Regions from separate parts of the Bacillus sp. 11B20 genome, predicted to be linked through region 2. Evidence: a T-box and tRNA genes for the amino acid it is inferred to sense, from the RefSeq annotation. Region 2 holds a T-box; the other holds one or more tRNA genes.
The links. A T-box is a leader RNA that pairs with one kind of tRNA and senses whether it is charged. The one in region 2 lies ahead of thrS (threonine--tRNA ligase), so its partner is inferred to be a tRNA-Thr.
Positions count from the first base shown of each region.

Region 1: it encodes a tRNA-Thr, which carries the amino acid that the T-box ahead of thrS (threonine--tRNA ligase) is inferred to sense. The anticodon was not compared.

Region 1 covers NZ_JBLZWZ010000005.1:2,310-13,098, reverse strand. The annotation lists gene sigW (RNA polymerase sigma factor SigW) at 1-310, opposite strand, end outside; gene rocF (arginase) at 494-1,405, opposite strand; tRNA gene ACN6NB_RS00905 (tRNA-Gln) at 1,542-1,613, opposite strand; tRNA gene ACN6NB_RS00900 (tRNA-Tyr) at 1,618-1,702, opposite strand; tRNA gene ACN6NB_RS00895 (tRNA-Thr) at 1,731-1,803, opposite strand; tRNA gene ACN6NB_RS00890 (tRNA-Val) at 1,807-1,882, opposite strand; tRNA gene ACN6NB_RS00885 (tRNA-Glu) at 1,889-1,963, opposite strand; gene murQ (N-acetylmuramic acid 6-phosphate etherase) at 2,184-3,095, shown strand; gene ACN6NB_RS00875 (MurR/RpiR family transcriptional regulator) at 3,110-3,979, shown strand; gene ACN6NB_RS00870 (PTS transporter subunit EIIC) at 3,976-5,355, shown strand; gene pbp4b (penicillin binding protein PBP4B) at 5,369-6,736, shown strand; gene ACN6NB_RS00860 (glycoside hydrolase family 3 protein) at 6,750-8,669, shown strand; gene ACN6NB_RS00855 (exo-beta-N-acetylmuramidase NamZ family protein) at 8,720-9,928, shown strand; gene ACN6NB_RS00850 (bile acid:sodium symporter family protein) at 9,970-10,789, opposite strand, start outside.
Region 2 covers NZ_JBLZWZ010000006.1:202,230-213,018, forward strand. The annotation lists gene ACN6NB_RS03740 (hypothetical protein) at 579-1,079, shown strand; gene ACN6NB_RS03745 (YolD-like family protein) at 1,112-1,396, opposite strand; gene ACN6NB_RS03750 (methyltransferase domain-containing protein) at 2,271-3,032, shown strand; gene ACN6NB_RS03755 (DUF6508 domain-containing protein) at 3,180-3,590, shown strand; gene ACN6NB_RS03760 (hypothetical protein) at 3,623-4,078, shown strand; gene ACN6NB_RS03765 (MerR family transcriptional regulator) at 4,299-5,120, shown strand; gene ACN6NB_RS03770 (MFS transporter) at 5,147-6,334, shown strand; gene ACN6NB_RS03775 (DUF1835 domain-containing protein) at 6,589-7,773, shown strand; T-box leader at 7,848-8,071, shown strand; T-box leader at 8,109-8,333, shown strand; gene thrS (threonine--tRNA ligase) at 8,387-10,315, shown strand; gene ACN6NB_RS03785 (hypothetical protein) at 10,468-10,789, shown strand, end outside.

The DNA.
Region 1 (10,789 bases), on a different contig from region 2:
ATCCTTCTGTTCCTGCCACCTCTGCATCTAAATAGTAATCCGGCTTTTTTTTGCGAATACGGTCGATGGTCAGGTTGGTTGCAATGCGGTACAGCCACGTGGAAAACTTACGATTCACATCAAAGCTTTCGATATTCACATAAGCACGAATAAACGCCTCCTGCGCAATATCCTCCGCTTCATGTGCATTCCCAAGCATACGGTAGCACAGCTGATAAATTTTGTCTTTATACAGGTCTACGATGTCTGCAAATGCGTTCTGGTCGCCTTTTTTCACTTGCTTAATTCTCTTTTTAATCATTGTGTCCATAGTATATTCAACCTCTGCCTTCACCGGTCTTTATGTATACGAACCTCTTTCCAAAAGGTTTCATTCTCCTCTAAAAAATAGTGTAACAAATTTTTGACAGTGTGTTACGCTTATCAACCGGTAAAAACCTTAACATATCCTTAAATTTTCCCAAAACAAAAAAGAACGGGAACAAGTCCCGCTCTACAATAGCTTTTCACCCATTAACGAACCAATTAATGCCACAGCAGCTTCTGCTGTTTTGTTTTTCTCATCTAAAACCGGATTTACTTCAACAAATTCAGCAGACGTTAAAATACCCGCCTCCTCTAAAAGCTCCATTGCAAGATGACTCTCCCGGTAACTAATGCCGCCTGCTACCGGAGTGCCTACACCAGGGCATTCTGCTGGGTCTAGCCCGTCTAAATCAAGCGACAGATGGACACCATCTGTTCTTTCCCTTAGATACGCAATAGCTTCCTCCATCACCCTTGTCATTCCTAAACGATCAATTTCATGCATCGTATAGACTTTAATGCCTTTCTCTCGAATCAATGCCCGCTCTCCTTCATCTAAGGATCGAGCACCAATTATAACGACATTTTCAGGCTTCAATTTAGGCGAATAACCGCCAATGTTTGTTAAATCAGCATGCCCAAAACCAAGACTGACAGCAAGCGGCATGCCATGAATATTTCCAGAAGGAGAGGTTTCCTCCGTATTTAAATCACCATGCGCATCGTACCAAATGACTCCTAAGTTTTCATAATGCTTGGCTACCCCAGCAAGTGTGCCAATCGCAATGCTGTGATCACCACCTAAAATGAGCGGAAACGAACCTGATTGCACAATACTGTCAACCTTCTCAGCAAGCAGCTGATTCGCACCAGCATTCTCCGTTAAATTTTTTAGCTTTTCACTTGTATATAAACCTTTCTCATCATCTCTTTGTTCAACTGGAATATCTCCTAGATCCTCCACATCAAATGAGAGCGTTTCCAATTTTTCTTTTACGCCTGCACAACGAATCGCACTCGGCCCCATATCGACGCCCCTTCTCGTTTGCCCCAAGTCCATCGGAACTCCAACAATCGTGACCTTCTTTTGCTCTCCCATATGTACATCCCCTTTCCGTTCATGCTTATATTTTACTTTCTTGATCCCTTCTGACTCAACTCAACAACATTTTGAATAGTTATACATTCTCTCTGCCAACATAAAAAAAGACACCTTTCTGAAAAAGGTGTCTTAACTGGGCTAGCTGGATTCGAACCAACGCATGACGGAGTCAAAGTCCGTTGCCTTACCGCTTGGCTATAGCCCAAAAATGGTGGAGGGGGACGGATTCGAACCGCCGAACCCGGAGGGAGCGGATTTACAGTCCGCCGCGTTTAGCCACTTCGCTACCCCTCCACATATGGAATTGATAAAGATAAAACAGTGCCGGCAAGAGGACTTGAACCCCCAACCTACTGATTACAAGTCAGTTGCTCTACCAGTTGAGCTACACCGGCATATGGTGGAGGATGACGGGCTCGAACCGCCGACCCTCTGCTTGTAAGGCAGATGCTCTCCCAGCTGAGCTAATCCTCCACATCATGGTGACCCGTACGGGATTCGAACCCGTGTTACCGCCGTGAAAGGGCGGTGTCTTAACCGCTTGACCAACGGGCCAGTTTGTCAAGTTTGTTGTTTCCGTGAAGCTGACAAAAGTTATTATATACAGGTTGTCCCCCTTTTGTAAAGGGGATTTTTATTTTTTTTATTTTCTAACTATTTACTCCCTATTTAATCAACATTTTAACTGAAATATAATTTCAATATTCAAATATAATATTGAAATTTCATATCATACTCAATATACTGAAAATGAAGAAATAAGGAGGTATGTCACATGCAGCCATCTCAACTGCGTTCTTTGACAACAGAATCAAGAAACCCCAACACAATGGGAATTTCTCAAGCAGATCCGCTTGAAATACTCCAGATGATTAATGAAGAAGATAGGAAGGTCGCTCAAGCAGTCAACCTTGTACTTCCCCATGTCAAAACAGCAAGTGACTTTGCCTATGAATCCATCTCAAATGGAGGCAGACTCGTTTATTTAGGCGCCGGAACGAGCGGCAGAATTGGCGTAATGGATGCTGTCGAATGTCCCCCAACCTATAGCGTCTCACCTGATGTCATTGTAGGCATCATGGCAGGCGGAGACTCAGCTTTTTCTCAAGCTGCCGAAGATGTGGAAGACAGTGAAGAAGCCGGCAAACAGGATTTAATACACATCAATCTCACATCAAAAGATACAGTCGTCGGAATTGCCGCAAGCGGCAGGACACCTTATATCATCGGCGCTTTAAACTATGCAAAGTCAATTGGAGCTAAAACAGTCGCACTTAGCTGCAATAAACAAGCAGAAATTAGCGAGCTTGCAGATTGCGCCATTGAGGTCATTGTAGGACCAGAAGCCATCACTGGGTCAACAAGAATGAAAGCCGCATCCGCTCATAAAATGATTTTAAATATGCTTTCCACCTCAGTCATGATCAGACAAGGCAAAGTATATGAAAACCTGATGGTTGATGTAAAAGTCAGCAATCATAAATTAAAAGAACGCGCCATCACCATCATTCAACATGTGACAAATGCTTCCTACGAACAAGCCGTAAAGACTCTTGAAGCAGCAGACTTAGAAGTCAAAACTGCCATCGTCATGCTCCAAACAAACACAGACAAGAAAACAGCCAAAGATTTACTGAGCAAAACGAATGGCCACATCGACAAAGCGATCTCACGTTATCAATCCTAAAGGAGGCAGAGCTCATGTCAGCAGGTGGACTTACCCTACTACACACAATCAAATCAAAGCTCCCCCAATCTGAAAAAATCATTGCAGACTATATCCTTGCCCATCCTGACAAAGTCATTAAAAGTACAGTACATGAAATCAGTCAGGCAGCCGGCGCAAGCAGCTCTGCAGTCATCCGACTTTGTAAATCTCTCGGGCTGGATGGCTATCAAGATTTAAAAATGCGGATCGCTGGAGACTTGATGCATGACGATAAACAAGGCTACAGAGATATCGAACAAGATGAACCGCTTCAATCCATTATTCAAAAAACAGCAGGAAACTCGATTCAATCGATTAAGGACACCGCTTCTATTTTAAATGCAGATGCTTTAGAAAAGGCTGTTCAATTACTGCTGAATGCAAACCAAATTCATTTTATCGGTGTTGGTGCATCTGGTATCGTCGCAGCTGATGCCCAGCAGAAATTTCTCAGAATTAACTATGCAGCGACAGCCTTCACTGACATGCACATTGCATCTACGGTCATCGCAAATGCAGGAGAGAATGACATTGTGTTTGGTATCTCCTTTTCAGGAGAAACGTTAGACATCATTCAAGCCCTTCAGCTCGCAAAAGACAATCAAGTGAAAACAATTGCTTTAACACATCCAGGTCATACAAGCGTTTCTGCTTTATGTGATGTTCACCTATCGACGTCCGGTTCCAATGAAGCACCTTTTCGCAGTGCTGCCACTTCCTCTAGAATGGCACAGCTCTACTTAATTGATGTCTTGTTCCTCAGTTTAGCTTCTCGTCAATATGAAGAGACAGCGCAATATATTGACAAGACAAGGCATGCCATCCGCTCCATGAAACGAAAAACAAAGGGGGATTCAACATGAGTCATCAAAAGAAATATCAGCAGTTGGCGAAAGACATTCTTTCACTCTGTGGTGGTTCTGAAAATATCTCTTCCCATACACATTGTATGACACGTCTTCGAATTACACCGATCGAAAATGAAAAAGTTCACATCACAGCAATCAAAGAACTCGATGGCGTCATTGGCGTCGTCGAAGCAGAAACGCTTCAAATCATTTTAGGCACTGGTGTTGTCAACCAAGTATCAAGTGCGTTTGAACAGCTTCTAAATGCGTCTGACTCTTATGATTTAAACAACGAAGCACAAAAAAACAAGCAAGCCATTTCACAAAAAAACCGCACACCGTTCAAGCTGTTCTTACGGCGGATTGCCAGCATTTTTATTCCAATCATTCCGGCACTTGTTGCTTCAGGTCTTATTACTGGGATTACAAAAGCGATCGTGCAAGCAGGCTGGCTTGACGAAAAATCTCAAGCCGCAGTTATTTTAACAGTTATAGGTTCTGGCCTTTTCGCCTACCTAGGGATATTAGTCGGAACAAACGCCGCAAAGGAATTTGGAGGCTCTCCTGCATTAGGCGCATTAGCTGGTATTCTCATTATTAACCCAGCCTCCGCAGACATTATGTTATTTGGCACAAATATTCTACCAGGCAGAGGCGGACTCATCGGTGTTCTTCTAGCCGCCATCTTTATGGCACTTGTGGAAACCCGAATTAGACGCTTCGTCCCGCAATCTCTTGATATCATCGTCACACCAACCATCACACTACTCATTACAGGCATTTTCACGTATGTTGTCTTCATGCCAGTCGGCGGATTTATATCTGATGCCATCACCTCAGGACTGACTTACCTATTAAATATGGGCGGAATCTTCGCAGGATTTGTTCTTGGTGCGACCTTCCTTCCACTTGTTGTAACAGGACTTCATCAAGGGCTGACACCGATTCATATGGAACTCATCAATTCAATTGGAGATGACCCGCTTCTGCCAATTCTCGCTATGGGCGGTGCAGGACAGGTAGGCGCTGCATTCGCCATTTATATGAAAACAAAAAAGAAAAAGCTCAAAAGAGCCATTGCTGGTGGACTTCCTTCTGGGATGCTGGGCATTGGTGAACCACTCATTTTCGGTGTCACACTCCCGCTAGGACGACCATTTCTCACCGCTTGTCTTGGTGCAGGAATCGGCGGCGCATTTCAAGCCTACTTCCAAATCGCGACGAAAGCCATCGGTGTATCCGGTCTTCCATTAACCTTTATTGTTCACACACATCAAATGCTTCTATACTTAATTGGACTATTTATCGCATATGTTGCTGGATTTTTCTTCACATACTTATTTGGATTTCATGATGATATGGCTGTTGAATTCGAGGATCACAATCAATAAGGAGGTCTAGACCTTGAAGAAATGTTTTCTTTTAATCACATGTCTGCTCATGCTCCTTGGGTTTCCAGTACAAACATTTGCAACTAGCTCCCAAACTAGCTCCCATCCTGTATCGTCTTTGTCTAAAACAGCTCCTGAAGAATATCCCGTCTTAAAAAAAGCAAAACGACCGGAACAAGTAGGTTTTTCTTCCAGGCAGCTGAGGAAGGTTGATCAAATGATTCAAAATGACATCAAAGCAGGATTTCCAGGAGCCGCTCTCATCATTATCAAGGACGGAAAGATCGTCCATCAAAAAGCCTATGGCTACCGGCAAAAATACGATGGCACAACAGAGCTCAAATCATATAAAAAAATGAAAAAGGATACACTATTCGATTTGGCATCTAATACGAAAATGTATGCGACCAACTATGCTCTGCAAAAGCTTGTCTACGAGAAAAAACTTGATGTCAACGAAAAAATACAGACCATCCTTCCAGATTTTCAGGATGAACCTGATGCAAAGGTAACCGGTAAAGACCAGCTCCGGGTAAAGGATCTTCTCACCCATTCGGCCGGTCTCCCTTCCAGTGTCTTATTTTATAGCAAAGAATCAGCTGGCTCTTTTTATTCTCAAGATAGAAAAACAACGATGAAATGGCTGCCAAAAGTACCGCTGCAATACAAGCCAGGTACCCAGCACATTTATAGTGATATTGATTACATGCTGCTGGGCATGATCATCGAGAAGAAAACAGGCATGCCTCTTGATCAATATGTCGAGTCAACCATTTATCGGCCGCTAGGTCTCAAACACACAATGTTCAATCCGCTGCAAAAGGGGTTCAAGCCGAAGCATTTTGCAGCAACAGAACGTTTAGGCAATTCACGAGACGGTGTAATCGATTTTGAAAACATCCGACGGTACACCCTGCTAGGTGAAGTACACGACGAGAAAGCATATTACTCAATGGCAGGTATCTCCGGCCACGCTGGACTTTTCTCGAATACCTCAGATATGGCCGTGCTGCTTCAGCTGATGCTTAACAAAGGAGGCTATGGAAAAACAACCATCTTTGATCAAGCTTCCATCGATCTCTTTACAGCCTCCTCTGATACGAACCCAACTTACGGGCTAGGCTGGAGAAAAAACGGTCATACTGACATGGAATGGATGTTTGGAAAATATGCAAGTAACGAAGCCTATGGACATACTGGCTGGACCGGCACAATGACGTTGATTGATCCTAAACACAATTTAGGTGTCGTCTTGCTGACGAATAAGAAACATTCACCCGTTGTTTCACCAGAAACCAATCCTAATCAATTTGAAGGTGACCTGTTCCCAACCGGTACTTATGGAAGCATCATGACTGCAATCTACGAATCTTTTAAGTAAAAGGAGGAATTCGATGTTGAAAGCTCTCTTTCCCGCTGCACTAGTTTTAGCCCTGCTAACCTCTTCCATTCCAACGGAAAAGGTTAGCTCTGCCTCTCTGCCCACCGCTAAACAAATGGTTCAAGACATGTCACTGGATGAAAAGATAGGTCAAATGCTCATGCCGGACTTTCGCAATTGGCAAACAAAAGATGAATCCGCACCTACAGGCTTCACAAAGATGAATAACGAAGTATCTCACCTTGTAGAAAAATATCATCTAGGTGGTGTCATCTTATTTGCGGAGAATGTCGTTGATACGGAACAAACCGTGAAACTCACCCACGAATTTCAAAAAGCATCACCAAACATTCCTTTACTCATTTCCATTGATCAAGAAGGCGGAATCGTCACAAGGTTACAAAAGGGAACACATTTCCCAGGAAATATGTCGATTGGTGCCTCTAGAAGCAAAAAAAATGCATATGACACAGGAAAAATCATCGGAAAAGAATTAAACGCCTTGGGGATTAATACAAACTTCTCTCCTGTGCTTGATGTGAATAACAACCCAGACAACCCCGTCATTGGTGTCCGTTCCTTTAGCTCTGATCCTGCTCTTGTCACTAGGCTTGGCCTTCAAACCATGAAAGGACTTCAAAAGGAAAAGACCATTTCCACGCTAAAACATTTCCCAGGACATGGTGATACAGCCGTCGACAGTCACTATGGCTTGCCGCTCGTAGAGCATGACCTAGATCGTTTAAAAAAGGTTGAGCTGTATCCGTTCCAACAAGCGATCAATGCTGGTGCAGATATGGTCATGACCGCTCATGTGCAATTTCCTGCCATTGATGACACAACGTATCGAAGCAAGAAAGATGGCGAGGACATCATGGTTCCAGCAACCTTATCAAAAAAAGTCATCACACACTTATTAAAAGAAGAGATGGGCTTTCAAGGTGTTGTTGTGACAGACGCCCTAAACATGAAAGCGATTGCAGATAATTTTGGACAGGAAGAAGCCGTAGTGATGGCCATTAAAGCAGGCGTCGACATCGCTCTCATGCCAGCACCAGTTACCTCATTAAAAACAGAGAAAAACCTGGAGAATGTATTTAATGCGGTCAAACAAGCGATTTTAAAGAAAGAAATTCCGATGTCGCAGATCAACGAATCCGTCGAAAAAATTCTTCAATTGAAAATCAAACGCGGCATTATTTCCTCCAAAAAACCAATCAGTCTAGAGAAAAAAATCAAAAAAGCCACTCAAGTCGTCGGGAAAAAATCGCACCGTCAAGCAGAACAAAAAATGGCACGTGAAGGAATCACCCTGCTTAAAAACAACAAAAAAACCTTACCTTTCAAGCCTAAAAAGAATGACAAAATCGTGGTCATGGCACCTTACGAAGATCAGACAAAAGCAATGTCTGTCACAGTCGAATCTCTCATAAAACAAAAAAAGATCAAGCCTGTACGCATCCAGTCATATGCTTTTGCGGATAAAACGTTCACCAAAGACTCTGCCAAACTAATTCAAGAAGCTGACTATGTCATCACTGGCTCTTACGTTGTCCAAAATGACCCAGCTGTAAATGATGGCGTAATTGATGACAATGTCCAGGACCCAAAAAAATGGGCAACTGCCTTCCCTCGTGCTGTCATGAAAGAAGCAGCAGCACAAAACAAAAAAATGGTCATCATGAGTCTTAGAAACCCTTATGATGCCGCAAATTTTGAAGAAGCCGATGCCTTACTAGCTGTGTACGGTTTTAAAGGCTACTCAAACGGACAATTCAATCAGCCAAATATTCCTGCTGGACTAGAAGTGATATTTGGAGCTGCATCACCTAAAGGGAAACTGCCAGTTGATATCCCATCTGTCACTCATCCAAATCAAACCCTTTACCCATTTGGCTATGGCCTCAGCTTGAAAGGGAAACAGATCAAATAGGAGGGATTCTCTTGAAGAAAACAGTCAGTTTCATACTCGCAAGCATTCTCATGATGAGCACATTGACCGCCGCCTCTCCCGCAGATCAAGAACGAACAGACACAAAAGGAAAAAAAGCAGCAGTCAAAACAGGGATCGAAACACTACTCTCAAGCAATCTTTCATGGCTAAAAGGGAAAAGGGTTGGTCTCATTACCAATCCGACTGGCATTGATGCAAATATGAAAAGCAGTGTTGACCTCCTATTTGAACATCCAAATATCAAGCTCACTGCTTTATATGGACCTGAACACGGCGTGCGCGGCGATGCACAAGCAGGAGAAGGCGTCGAATCCTATACCGATGAAAAAACAGGTCTTCCTGTTTACTCTCTTTATGGCAAAACAAGAAAACCAACTCCTGAAATGCTGAAAAATGTAGATGTCCTGCTTTTTGATATTCAAGACGTTGGTACTCGTTATTACACCTATATTTACACAATGGCCTATGCGATGGAAGCCGCTAAAGAAAACAACATTCCCTTTGTTGTTCTAGACCGTCCAAATCCCATTGGCGGACTAAAAGTAGAAGGACCTGTTTTAGAGCCTGAACACGCCTCATTTGTAGGGCTCTATCCAATCCCGCTAAGACATGGAATGACTACCGGTGAGCTTGCAAAACTGTTTAACAAAGAGTTTCATATCAATGCTGATGTAACAGTCATCAAAATGAAAAATTGGAAGCGGTCAATGACATTTGATGACACGAAGCTGCCGTTCGTCCTTCCTTCCCCTAACATGCCAACAGTGGATAGTACCTTTGTATATCCTGCCACAGGATTAATTGAAGGCACAAATGTCTCTGAAGGCAGAGGAACGACAAAACCATTCGAGCTCATTGGTGCACCATATATCAATAGCAGCGAGCTGGCAGATCATTTAAATCAGCTAAAACTAAAAGGCGTTCAATTTAGACCTGTGTCATTCACCCCCACATTTTCTAAACATGCCGGTACACTATCTCACGGTGTGCAGTTATACGTCACAGACCGCTCATCCTTCGAAGCGGTGAAAACGGGGTTATCCATCATCACAGCAATACATGATTTATATCCGAACGACTTTCAGTTCCTTCAAACAGGCAGCTTTGACAAACTCATCGGGAATGGCTGGATGAAAGAAGAAATCAAAAAAGGAACTTCCGTCAAACACATCATGAAACGTTATCATCATGACCTCAAAACATTCGAAAAGAAGCGAAAAAAATATCTCATCTATTAAATCACAAAAAACCCTCCATCCTTTGATAGATGGAGGGTTTTTCATGAGAAAGATTTGGTCACAGCAGGTGCTTTCAGCTCAAAACGATTGAGTAAGAAGCCAAACAAGGCAGCAAGCACTTGCTGAAACAGCATGCCAATCACCACCGGAACAGCGACAGCAGGCGGAAAAAAGCTTATGGCAAGCACAGCCCCCGCACTAATGTTTCTCATACCGCCCGTATACACGATGGCCACAATCTCTCCTTGAGTACATTTCATCGCCTTCCCAATCAACCAAGCAAACGCATAACCGCTCATCGCAATGAGAAACACCGTCGCTGCTTTGCTAAAAAATGCGGCATCCAGTTCACGCAAGTATGGCGCAACAACAGAACTGTTAATCGACACCACTACAAACAAGCCTATTTTTGAAAAAGGTGACAGTGTCTGACTGATCTTTTTCGTCACATCAGGCTTTGCATAGTGACGAACGAGCATACCTAAAATAGATGGAAGCACCACCATCCCAAACAGCCCTTTCATGATCGCCACCATGTCCATATGAACTTGTGTACCGGCCAAAAGTGACAAACTGGCTGGCACAATTAATGGCGAAAGCATTGTATCAATTAAAATAATGGATAACGTTAATCCAACATTCCCTTTATACATTGCCGCCCATATTAAACTAGAAACTCCTGTGGGAATCACCATTGCAAGGGTCAAACCAGTAATCGTCATGGCATCACCTGCAAATATGAGATGTCCCGCTGACCAAGCATAAAGAGGCATCAACACATGCAAAATCATAAACGATAAAATCAAAGGCAATGGGTGCATCACCGTATGCTTTAAAGCCGAAAAAGTAGAAGACAAACTC
Region 2 (10,789 bases):
TATTTTTACATAAATGTTGGAAAATGAATATGCTATCTGCGATAATAAGTCTAAATTGTGCTGAATAGAAGAGGAGGGAATTGATGAATCACTTTAAAGTTACGATATTGAGCCTTACCTTATTAATGGGGATCACAGCTACAGTACATATAAATTCCTCGGATTTTCAAACTGCAGAAAACGGATACTTTGGGTGATTTTTAAAAAAAGTAGACTCTCTACAAGTCTACTTTATTTATTTTCTAATGTGAGGTGAACTATAATGAATGGTATAGATATATTAGAAGACGTATCAAAAATTGGTCAATTAATTCTTTTGTTCTCTGGTTATGCTCTTCATTGGCGATTGTCTAAATTAAAGAAGGAACGTCCTCTTACAAAGTACGAAAGTTTTCTTAAATTTTTTGTAATGCTTGGTATACTTACTTGGGCGCTATCATTCTTCCTTTTATTTATGTGGGGTTAACGTGTCGCAAAATGTCGATATTTGCAAGAAAACTTTAACTCTCTCTTAAAAACCTTTATTTTACATAAAAGTATGATAAAGTAAATTTTGGTTAAAAAAAGGGGGAGTTAATATGAAAAGATTGATATTTTTAATGTTAGCATTAGTTCTAGCTGTGACTGCCTTTGCTCCAGCTGCTTCTGCAAAGACGCAAAGCACAAAGGGATTAGAAGGTTTGACAGAAGAGCAAATTGAGACGTCTTTAAAAGAAATTGAATACATCTTCACAAAGATTATCATTTCTGAAAAAGAAAAAGGCTTCGTCATTAATGAGGAAGAGCTTGCAAAATCGCCTTATTCGGATGAAGTGAAAGATGGAATGGTCGCTTTTGCAAAATTAATGAATCAAGAAATTGTCACTCAAAGCAACACTGTTACGAGATGTATTGAAGATGCAGCTGGTATCGCTAGAGGTACTTTAAAGAATGTACAAAAATCAATAGACAGGGGAGATTGGTTGGCGGTAGCAGGCGCTATTGGTCTTGCGGGTGCAGCTGTTCATCCTACCGTTGTGTTCATATTCATGCTAACTTGTGGTGCGCCAGTAGCCAAAATTGCTCCTGCTCATGAATAATGTACAAGCACATAAAAACACCCTGACTAATGTTAGGGTGTTTTTACATTCAAAATATCTGCAAACCGTATAAAGTTTGTGTCGCCACGATCATCCTTAACCCTGAATTCTTTTCTTAGATGATCCACATACCCGACTTTCCCAGTGATCTCACGAACAAACCCATTATCAAATAGATCGAAATTCAGAGCCAAGTCTTCGCTCATAGCAGTCGCTATTGTATATTCAAACTCTTCCAATTGTTCCGGGCTTAAAACTAGTCGCTCAATTTTTTTTGCAAGATGCAGTTGTCTTAATGCCTCATTATGTTCTGGCAAGATGAATTTCATCTTCCACCTATTTCGATCTTTTCTTCGTTCTACATTTCATCCACCTCACTTGAGATTATAAGCGAATATTTGTTCGGTATCTAAATGTGGTGTATAATTAGAGTATACGGTTTACCCGCGGAAACGGGGTTTTAAAAAATTCGTATATATTTCAATGATTAACTTCTTCTTATATTACTCACACCCGGCCGTCCTTATGGATAGCTTTTTTTGACCACCGACCACATAATTGACCACATTTGATCTAAAGGTTTGAGAACGTATATTCTTTTTCGTGATTATTAAGATTTTAGTTTATACTGGTTGTGAAGGTCGAAAAAAGTTGACGAGCTAGATGATTTATACGCCGCATGTTGAGTGTGTGGTGTCTTTAGCCCTTTTGATTACTTAACCTTCTGATTCCATGTAATCAATCGCTGAACTTTTTTACTGTTCTAACTTTCATTTTCGGAGTTAAATGAGCGAAAATATCACTAGACCAAGCTTTTGACAATTGGCGCGAGAGTAAAAGCATCTAAATGAATAAAAAACTAACAATCTATTTTATTTTTTTCTAAGCTCCCATTTCGTATTTCCTCCTTATCTTGCACCTAGTCCTCTATAATGAGACACCCATCATGAGTTCTCGATTCTCAAACAAATTTTTTTATTGTTTCACTCAAATATCAGCTGAATGAATATAAAATAAATGTTAAAAACAAGGTCTTCGGCAAGGTCCTCTTTAAATATAATTTTAAGTATTTTTAAAGGGAGTGATTAAATATGAGACTAAAAGAACATGAAATATAACAACTTTATATATTCGTAAGAGGCCCACCAATTATTTAATCATTAAAACTGCAAAATGATAATTGGAGGGATTATGATGAATGACAAACAGTTTTCTTCATTTATAAAACAAGCAGATGCACCTTTTGTTGGGTGGGATTTCTCATTCATATCTGAAACGGGAAGAATGAAAAGTGAGTTGCTTTCATGGTCATATGGTAGTATAGCTACTTCTCTTGTTCAAAGTGCAAAATCAATGCTGGACATGGGAACAGGTGGTGGAGAGTTTTTATCAAAATTAAGACCTTTTCCAACATCAGTTTATGCTACAGAAGGTTACTTACCTAATGTACCTGTCGCAAAAGAACGATTAACCCCTTTAGGAGTTAAGGTAGTTCAAATTTCTAATGATGAAAATTTGCCGTTTGAGACTGGAAAATTTAATCTTATCATCAATCAACATGAGTCATTTTCATCTCAAGAGGTGAGAAGAATTATCTCGAAAGAAGGTATTTTTCTAACTCAACAAGTCGGTGGACTCGATTGCATAGAGATTAATGAGAATCTAAGGGTACCAATAAATGAAGAATTTATTGATTGGAACTTAAAGCTAGCTTTAAAAGAGATACAGGAGAATCATTTTGAGGTGTTGAAAAGTGCTGAAGAGTTCCCCATTCTAAGATTTTATGATATCGGAGCATTGGTGTATTATCTAAAAGCAATTCCTTGGCAAGTGCCAGGTTTTGAAATAAGTAATTTCAAGGATGAATTATACACCATTCATAAAACCATTGAACAAAAGGGTTATTTTGACGCAAAACAACACCGATTTATGATTTTAGCTAAAGCAATTTAGTTGGAAATGGAGCCTTCGATCTATTTGAAGGCTCCAGCTTAATTCTGAACTAATGTCACTCCTGTATGCACGATACATGGCCTGAAAATGTTTCCTTTTATTATTGTCGGGCTTGAAAGCATTCTAAAAAAATAGAGGAGGATAACCATGAAACAATTCGAGATTCTAACAAAATACATACCGATGCTTCACGAGGACCATATCGGAGAATGGGTGATCGACCAGGAAAATGATGGAACAGCTGAACGCCCAATCCAGATGCCCTTTGTGAATTATTCCGAAACGGTCCAACGCTTTATTGAAGATGTCTATACCTTTGCAGAACAGCATCAAGAAATGGAACTTACCCACTATAGAGAAATCCTCAAAGAAATTGGCATTGAATGGGGAACGAACGATATGGTGCATGTGGACATTTCAAATTTAAATGCGCAGTGTGTACTTGCTCTCATCATGGGGGCTTTGAGAGCTGAGCGATTTAGTGAAGGAGCCATATTCAATTTCTTTAAAAGTGGAAACATGTTGAAGTGTCTTGAAAGATTGGATTGTTTGGAGTAAGAGCGGTTTATTTCAATTATTGGAGTGATCATATGAAAAATAAAACAGATGCAGCCGATACTTTTCCTCCTATGAAAATAGAAGAAATTGATCAAATTTTATTATATGATCTTGATGCAATAAAAATTGAAAAAGAAGATGAGCGTATAAAATTCATTTTACAAGATCCCTATTGTCCTGATAAAAGTCATATTCACAGTGTGTATGTCATTTATAAGAAGTCTATACTCAATTTACTTGAAGGTAGGATTCGTTCTATTCATAGTCATGAATTCATGAGTGCTAAGAAAAAAGATCGAACGATTTCTAAAGAAGATATAGAGTATGTATTAGAGATGGCTACAGTTGTGGTTCTTGCAAGTGAAAATAATGGAGTATTGACGAATTATTTTTATAGTGGAGACGGAGAAAGGTTAGATCGTATTTTTAATATATGCTTAGGTTATTCAACAGACTTACAAAAAGAGAATAAAGTAAGTTTGGAATGATTTATGAATGATATGAAGATTGTTGAGCAGATGGGATTGTTAGAAAAAATTTTAGGATAATGGGAAAAGCCTAGATTTTAGAGAAATCTAGGCTTTTTGCGCTTTTGAAAAATTTATTCAACTTCATCAAATGATTATGCAAATGAAAAACTTCTATTGACTTTCCCCTTAACTGAAAGGTTTATACTTTGATCAGATCAACAAAACGGAGGAGATCAGGATGTTCAAGATTGGTGATTTTTCTATGTTAAGTAAAGTCCCTGTCAAAACCTTAAGGTATTATGACCAAATCGATTTATTAAAGCCTAAACAGATCGATCAAGATTCTGGATACCGGTATTACTCAGCTGAGCAGCTGCTTGAGGTCAATCGGATTTTTCTATACAAGGAATTAGGTTTTACGTTAAAGCAAATGAGTCAGCTTCTTCGTGAAGATATTTCTGTCGACCAGATTCAGGGCATGTTTCTCTTGAAAGAGAGTGAGATTCAGCAATTGATCGAGAGAGAACAGCAGAAATTAGCGCGTATTAAGGAGCGGATGCACCTCATCAAACGAGAGGGGTGTGTTGAAAAAGAGCAGGAGGTCATCATCAAATCGGTTGAAAGCAAACACATCATGTCTTTTCAAGTCAACGGAACTGTTGACGAAATCCCATCATTCTTTGAAACGTTTCATCATTTGTTACAAAAACATCCGCAAGAATTGAACTCTGAGCCACAAATCGTGCTGTGGAGGGAATCACTTGCTAAAGAAAGTGAGTTCGAATTTCAGGTTGGGTATTCCGCTAAAGCGTTAAGGGGCTCTCTGCCTCAGGGAATTACGATGCGCACGTTACCAGCTGAAGAAACCATGGCGACGCTCCTATTTCATTCAGATTCTCCATTTGCACAATCTGCTTGTGTTGACCTGGCGACATGGATCGAAAATAACGGATACCGCGTGAAAGAAGATCAGCCTGGCAGAGAGATTTATTACCCATTGTCTGAAAATGAAGAAGGAAGACTCATTGAAATACAAATTCCTATAAAAAATGAAGTGTAAACATTGCCCAAAGGAGAAACTTCACGATGAAAAATAAAGCCGTTGTTTATTTACTTGCTTTAGCAGCCTTCTTAATCGGAACAATCGAATATATCATTACAGGGATTATTCAAATGGTCGCAGATGATTTACAGGTCACGACATCAGCTGCTGGTTTATTGGTCACATCCTTAGCGCTCTCAGCAGCAATCGGCGCACCGATTGTCATTGCACTAACCATCAATATCGACCGCAGAAAAATATTATCATGGATGCTGATCATTTTTACTTTAAGTAATATCCTCACAAGTGTCAGCCATTCGTTTGAAATGGTGCTGATGACAAGGATTTTACAAGGAATTAGTGGAGGGACGGCCATTGTGGTGGCAATGGCTGTGGCTACTCGTCTTGTCGAGCGAGAAAAAAGAGGAACAGCCATTGGCATCATTTTAATGGGATTAAGCAGTTCCTTGGTTTTAGGTGTGCCAATCGGGACATTTCTAAGCAGCATGATTGGATGGAAAGCATTATTTGCAGCCATTGGATTGATCACGCTCATTCCGCTGATTGTTGTATATAGGCGCATCCCTTCTATGAAAGAACAAGAACCGGTGACGCTAGGTATGCAGTTATCAATTTTAAAAGATAAGAGAATTTTGCTGGCAGTGGCAGTGACGCTATTCTATGTTGGGGGATATTCCACTTTATTTACCTATTTAACGCCCTTCCTGCAAGAATCAGCAAACCTTAGCATTACAGAAATCAGTGGCATTTTATTACTAGCGGGAATATGCAGCTTTTTGGGCTCCAGTCTTGGAGGGGTAGCAGCAGATAAAAAAGGCCCAACATTCACGATTTTCTCCGGAATTATTCTACAAATCATCATGCTTATGCTGCTAGCATTTGTGACAGGGAACCTCGTGGTCATGGTGGCGGTGATCATGATATGGATGATTGCAACATGGAGCACATCGCCAGCTCAGCAGCTATATCTTGTCACACTTGTACCGAAATCTCCTGATATCGCATTAAGTGTCAATACATCATTTATTCAATTCGGATTTGCTTTAGGCTCTGGTTTAGGAGGTCTTGTACTAAGCAGGACATCTATATTGAACCTAAGCTGGATCAGCGCTGGAACGGTTCTTCTCGCTTTACTCATGACCATTCTGATGGTGGCGTTTGATCGAATCTCTCAGCAGAAGAGTTTGAAGGTGATGGAGCAAGTAAGGTAACATGAACGATTTCACTAGTGAACATACAAATTTAGTTTTGTATTGTGGGAACTACTTATTTAGGGTAGTTCCTTTGCCCATTTCCTGGGCTTTTTTTATAAAAATTTTTATCTCTTCACTTCTGCTTTATTACTTCTGTAAATACCTGATCATCTCATTGTCATACTTTTGAATGAAATTGACTCAATAGAATTGACGCAAGAACCATGAATAGGTGAAGATGAAATAAACTGTAAGATAAAGGGAGACGGATGATGATACATATCATATTTGGGGCGGCAGCTGCCGGTAGTTTAAAACAAGCAATACGTGAAATGAAGCAAAAACAAATAGATGATGTCATCGCTTTTGATGATATTTATTCAATTGGGCCACTTCTACATTTACACGAACATGAAGGACAAGCGAACCGTATAGAGTGGCTGCGTAACGTGATGTCAAATGAATTTGGCTATTTTGATGACATGGTCAACGATCAGCATAGAATGCTTCAGCAAATAAAAGAAATAAAAGCTGGCAGTCGTATACTCATCTGGACAGGCAGTAATGCACATGAGCAAATTGGCTTGCGATATGCCGTCTATTTATTAAAAGAGAAAAGGGTTGAATTGTCTGTAATCAATATAACGACAGCATTTGATCAGCTGTTCAATACGAATACAAGAAGAATGATCCTTCGACATTCCGGAGAAATCGCATCTGAAAAATTTAAAATTTTGTATGAGAGTAAATCGCATATTCACCCAGTGACAAAAGAAGAGAGAGAAAGATTACAAAACGAATGGGTTTCACTTGCTAAAGAAAATCATACGCTGCGGATATGGCAAAAAGGACAAGTGATCATCGTACCAGAAGATGAATTTGATGCTTATTTAGTGAAAATGGCTAAGCGGCTTCATCAGTCCGCGCCAGAAGAGGAGTATATCGTCACTCCACGCTTAATAGGAGAAGTCATTGGTCATTTAGATCAGTATATCGGTGATGATTTTATTGAATATCGATTGAAGACATTAATTGATCAAGGGATGTTTGACATGAAAGGAAAACGAACTTCCATGCGTTATTACTCGATTAAACTGACAGAGTTCGGTCAGCACTTCAAAAAATGGGTGTGCTGCCGAGAGTTTGAGGATCATCCTTTTGTGAAAATTGAAGGAGATTACGGTAGTGAACCTTTTCATTGCGGGCATTGTCAATGTCATTTAGAAAGAGATGATGTACCAATGAGTGATACTCTTTTCTCAAAGTTATGGAATTGGAATATACAGTATGGCCGCTGGTTTGACGAAGAAACCGATGATTTGCAGCCAAATGGCGTAGACATGGAAAGAAAGTTCAATCAAGAAGGAGAGCGAATCACTGAAGAAGTGAAACGAGCCTTATCTCCTGCGTTTGAAATTGAATACAGCCCAAGTGAATACACACAATATTACATTTAAAGAATGAATTTCGTTATCACTGCACAAAATAATCCTTTACATCATCCATCATCATCATGTAAGATATGGAGAAATTAAAAGCGAAGAAAAGGACATGAGCCATTTTTACTGGTTATCAGAGAGGGAAGTCACGCTGAAATCTTCCTAACACAGAAAAGTTGTCTTACCACCTTTGAGCTGTATTGGGGAAATTACAGTATCCAATATCGTCTACGCCACGTTACGGCACCAGAGCCATAAAGCGAATACGCATTATGGGAATTTGGGTGGAACCACGGATCACACATTCGTCCCTCTATGAGGGATGGGTGTGTTTTTTTGTACACTCATATAGGATCATTGCTTTGAAAAGGACATGAGCAGCTTTTATCGGTTACCAGAGAGGGAAGTCACGCTGAAATCTTCCTAACGCAGAAAAGCTGTCTTACCACCTTTGAGCTGTATTGGGGAAAATTGCAGTATCCAATACCGTCAATGCCGCGTTACGGCACCAGAGCCATAAAGCGAATACGCGTTATGGGAATTTGGGTGGAACCACGGATTACACATTCGTCCCTCTATGAGGGATGGGTGTGTTTTTTTTATTTCAAAAAATAGGAAAGGTGTGTCAGTTATGAGAGAAAACATGGTGAAGATTCAATTTCCAGATGGAAAGATAAAGGAGTTTCCCGCAGGTACGACTGTTGCAGATGTTGCCTCCCATATTAGTCCGAGCTTAAGAAAAAAAGCAGTGGCGGGAAAGGTCAATGATCAAATGGTTGATTTAAGTGAAAAGCTAAACAGCGATGCTGGGCTGTCTATTGTCACACTTGATTCAAAAGAAGGGGTTGAAGTGCTGCGCCATACATCAGCACACGTATTAGCCCAGGCTGTGAAAAGGTTATATGACAATGTCACACTGGGGATCGGACCTGTCATTGAAAATGGATTTTACTATGATATGAAGCTCGATCAAACATTAAGCGTAGAGGATTTGGAAGAAATTGAAAAAGAGATGAAAAACATCATAAATGAGAATCATCCCATCCAAAGAAAAGAGGTCTCTTACAAAGAAGCAGAAGCGCTGTTTGCACATGATCCATATAAGCTGGATATTTTAAAAGGGTTACCCTCTCAAGAAGCCATCACAGTTTATCAGCAAGGAGAATTTGTAGATTTATGCCGCGGGCCGCATGTACCTTCTACAGGGTACTTAAAGTCATTTAAACTAACACGTGTTGCAGGGGCTTATTGGCGGGGAGATAGCAATCAGGATGTCTTGCAGCGAGTGTATGGTGTAGCGTTTCAGCATCCAAATCATCTAGCTGATTATCTTCATTTCATGGAAGAAGCAAATAAACGTGATCACCGGAAATTAGGGAAACAGTTATCCCTCTTTATGTTTTCAGAAGAAGCGCCAGGCATGCCGTTTTATTTACCAAAAGGTCAGATTGTCAGAAATGAATTAATGGCCTTTTCAAGAGAAGTGCGAGGAAAAGCGCAATACGAAGAAGTGAGTACACCGTTTATGATGAACCAAGAGCTTTGGGAAAAGTCAGGGCACTGGGATCATTATCATGAAAATATGTATTTCTCAGAAGTAGACCATACAAGCTTTGCTTTAAAACCGATGAACTGTCCAGGGCATATGCTCATGTTCAAAAACAGCTTATATTCATACAGAGACCTTCCAATCAGAATGGCTGAGTTTGGTCAGGTGCATCGTCATGAATTTAGCGGAGCGTTAAATGGATTGTTCAGGGTCAGGACATTTTGCCAAGATGATGCTCACATTTTTTTAAGAGAAGATCAAATCGAAGCTGAAATCAAACGGATTTTCCAATTAGTTGATCATGTGTATCGGACATTTGGGTTTGAGTATTCAGTCGAGCTATCCACTCGTCCAGAAAAAGCCTTAGGGGATGATGCTATTTGGGAAATATCCGAAACAGCACTAAAAAATGTGCTTGATCGTCTAAAGGTCGACTACCAGCTAAATGAAGGAGATGGGGCATTTTATGGCCCGAAGATCGATTTTCATATTAAAGATGCCCTGCAGCGGAGCCATCAGTGCGCCACAATTCAGCTGGATTTTCAAATGCCTGAGAAATTTGATTTAACATATATCAATGAAAAAAATGAAAAGGTACGGCCAGTTGTGATTCACAGCGCCATTTTTGGTTCTCTAGATCGTTTCCTTGGCATTCTCATTGAGCATTTTGCGGGTGTCTTTCCATTATGGCTAGCACCAGTACAAGTACAAATCATCCCAGTCTCAACTGTTCACCTTGATCACTGCTTAAAGGTGCAGCAGCAATTAAGAAGTATCGGAATAAGAGCAACAATCGATGAACGGGATGAAAAACTTGGCTATAAAATGAGAGAAGCACAATTGCAAAAAATTCCTTATATCGCTGTCATTGGCGATAAAGAAATGCAAGAAAAATCACTAAATATTAGACAGCACGGAGAAAAGACTTCAAAGCAGCTGTCTGTCGAGGATTTTAAACGTTTGGCAGCTGAGCAAATAAAAGACAGAACAGCTGCTCAAGACATGCTGTGATGATTTCATTACGAAGGGTGAGACGTCTATTGAATGATGGGCGTCTTTCCATTTCTGCAATGGAAAGGGGAAATATTGAAACATTTTTTCAATAAAATCGTAATAGAGATAGAGCGCTTAACAGAAACATTTGAAACGAGGAGGAGTATTGTATGGAACAAGCTGCATTAAAAAAGATGAGGACAAAACAAATAATCGTCTCTAATTTAATAGCCGGTATCATAATCGTCGCTTTTTTTATCTTGATTCAAATGTCTGACATTCGATTTACACATTTCTTTCTTTGTTTAGGAATTATTATGCTCTTTCTAAGTATTTATGGTTTTATTAAAAAAGGATCAACAAAGTCTTTCATTCCCCTTTTCGAGCAGATAGCCATTTATGAAAAAGAAAAATTGGGGGAAGAGTGGGAGAAAGAAAAGAAGGCAGAAAATATTTCAAGAGTAGTATTAAGTGGTCTGATGTTCCTTCAGT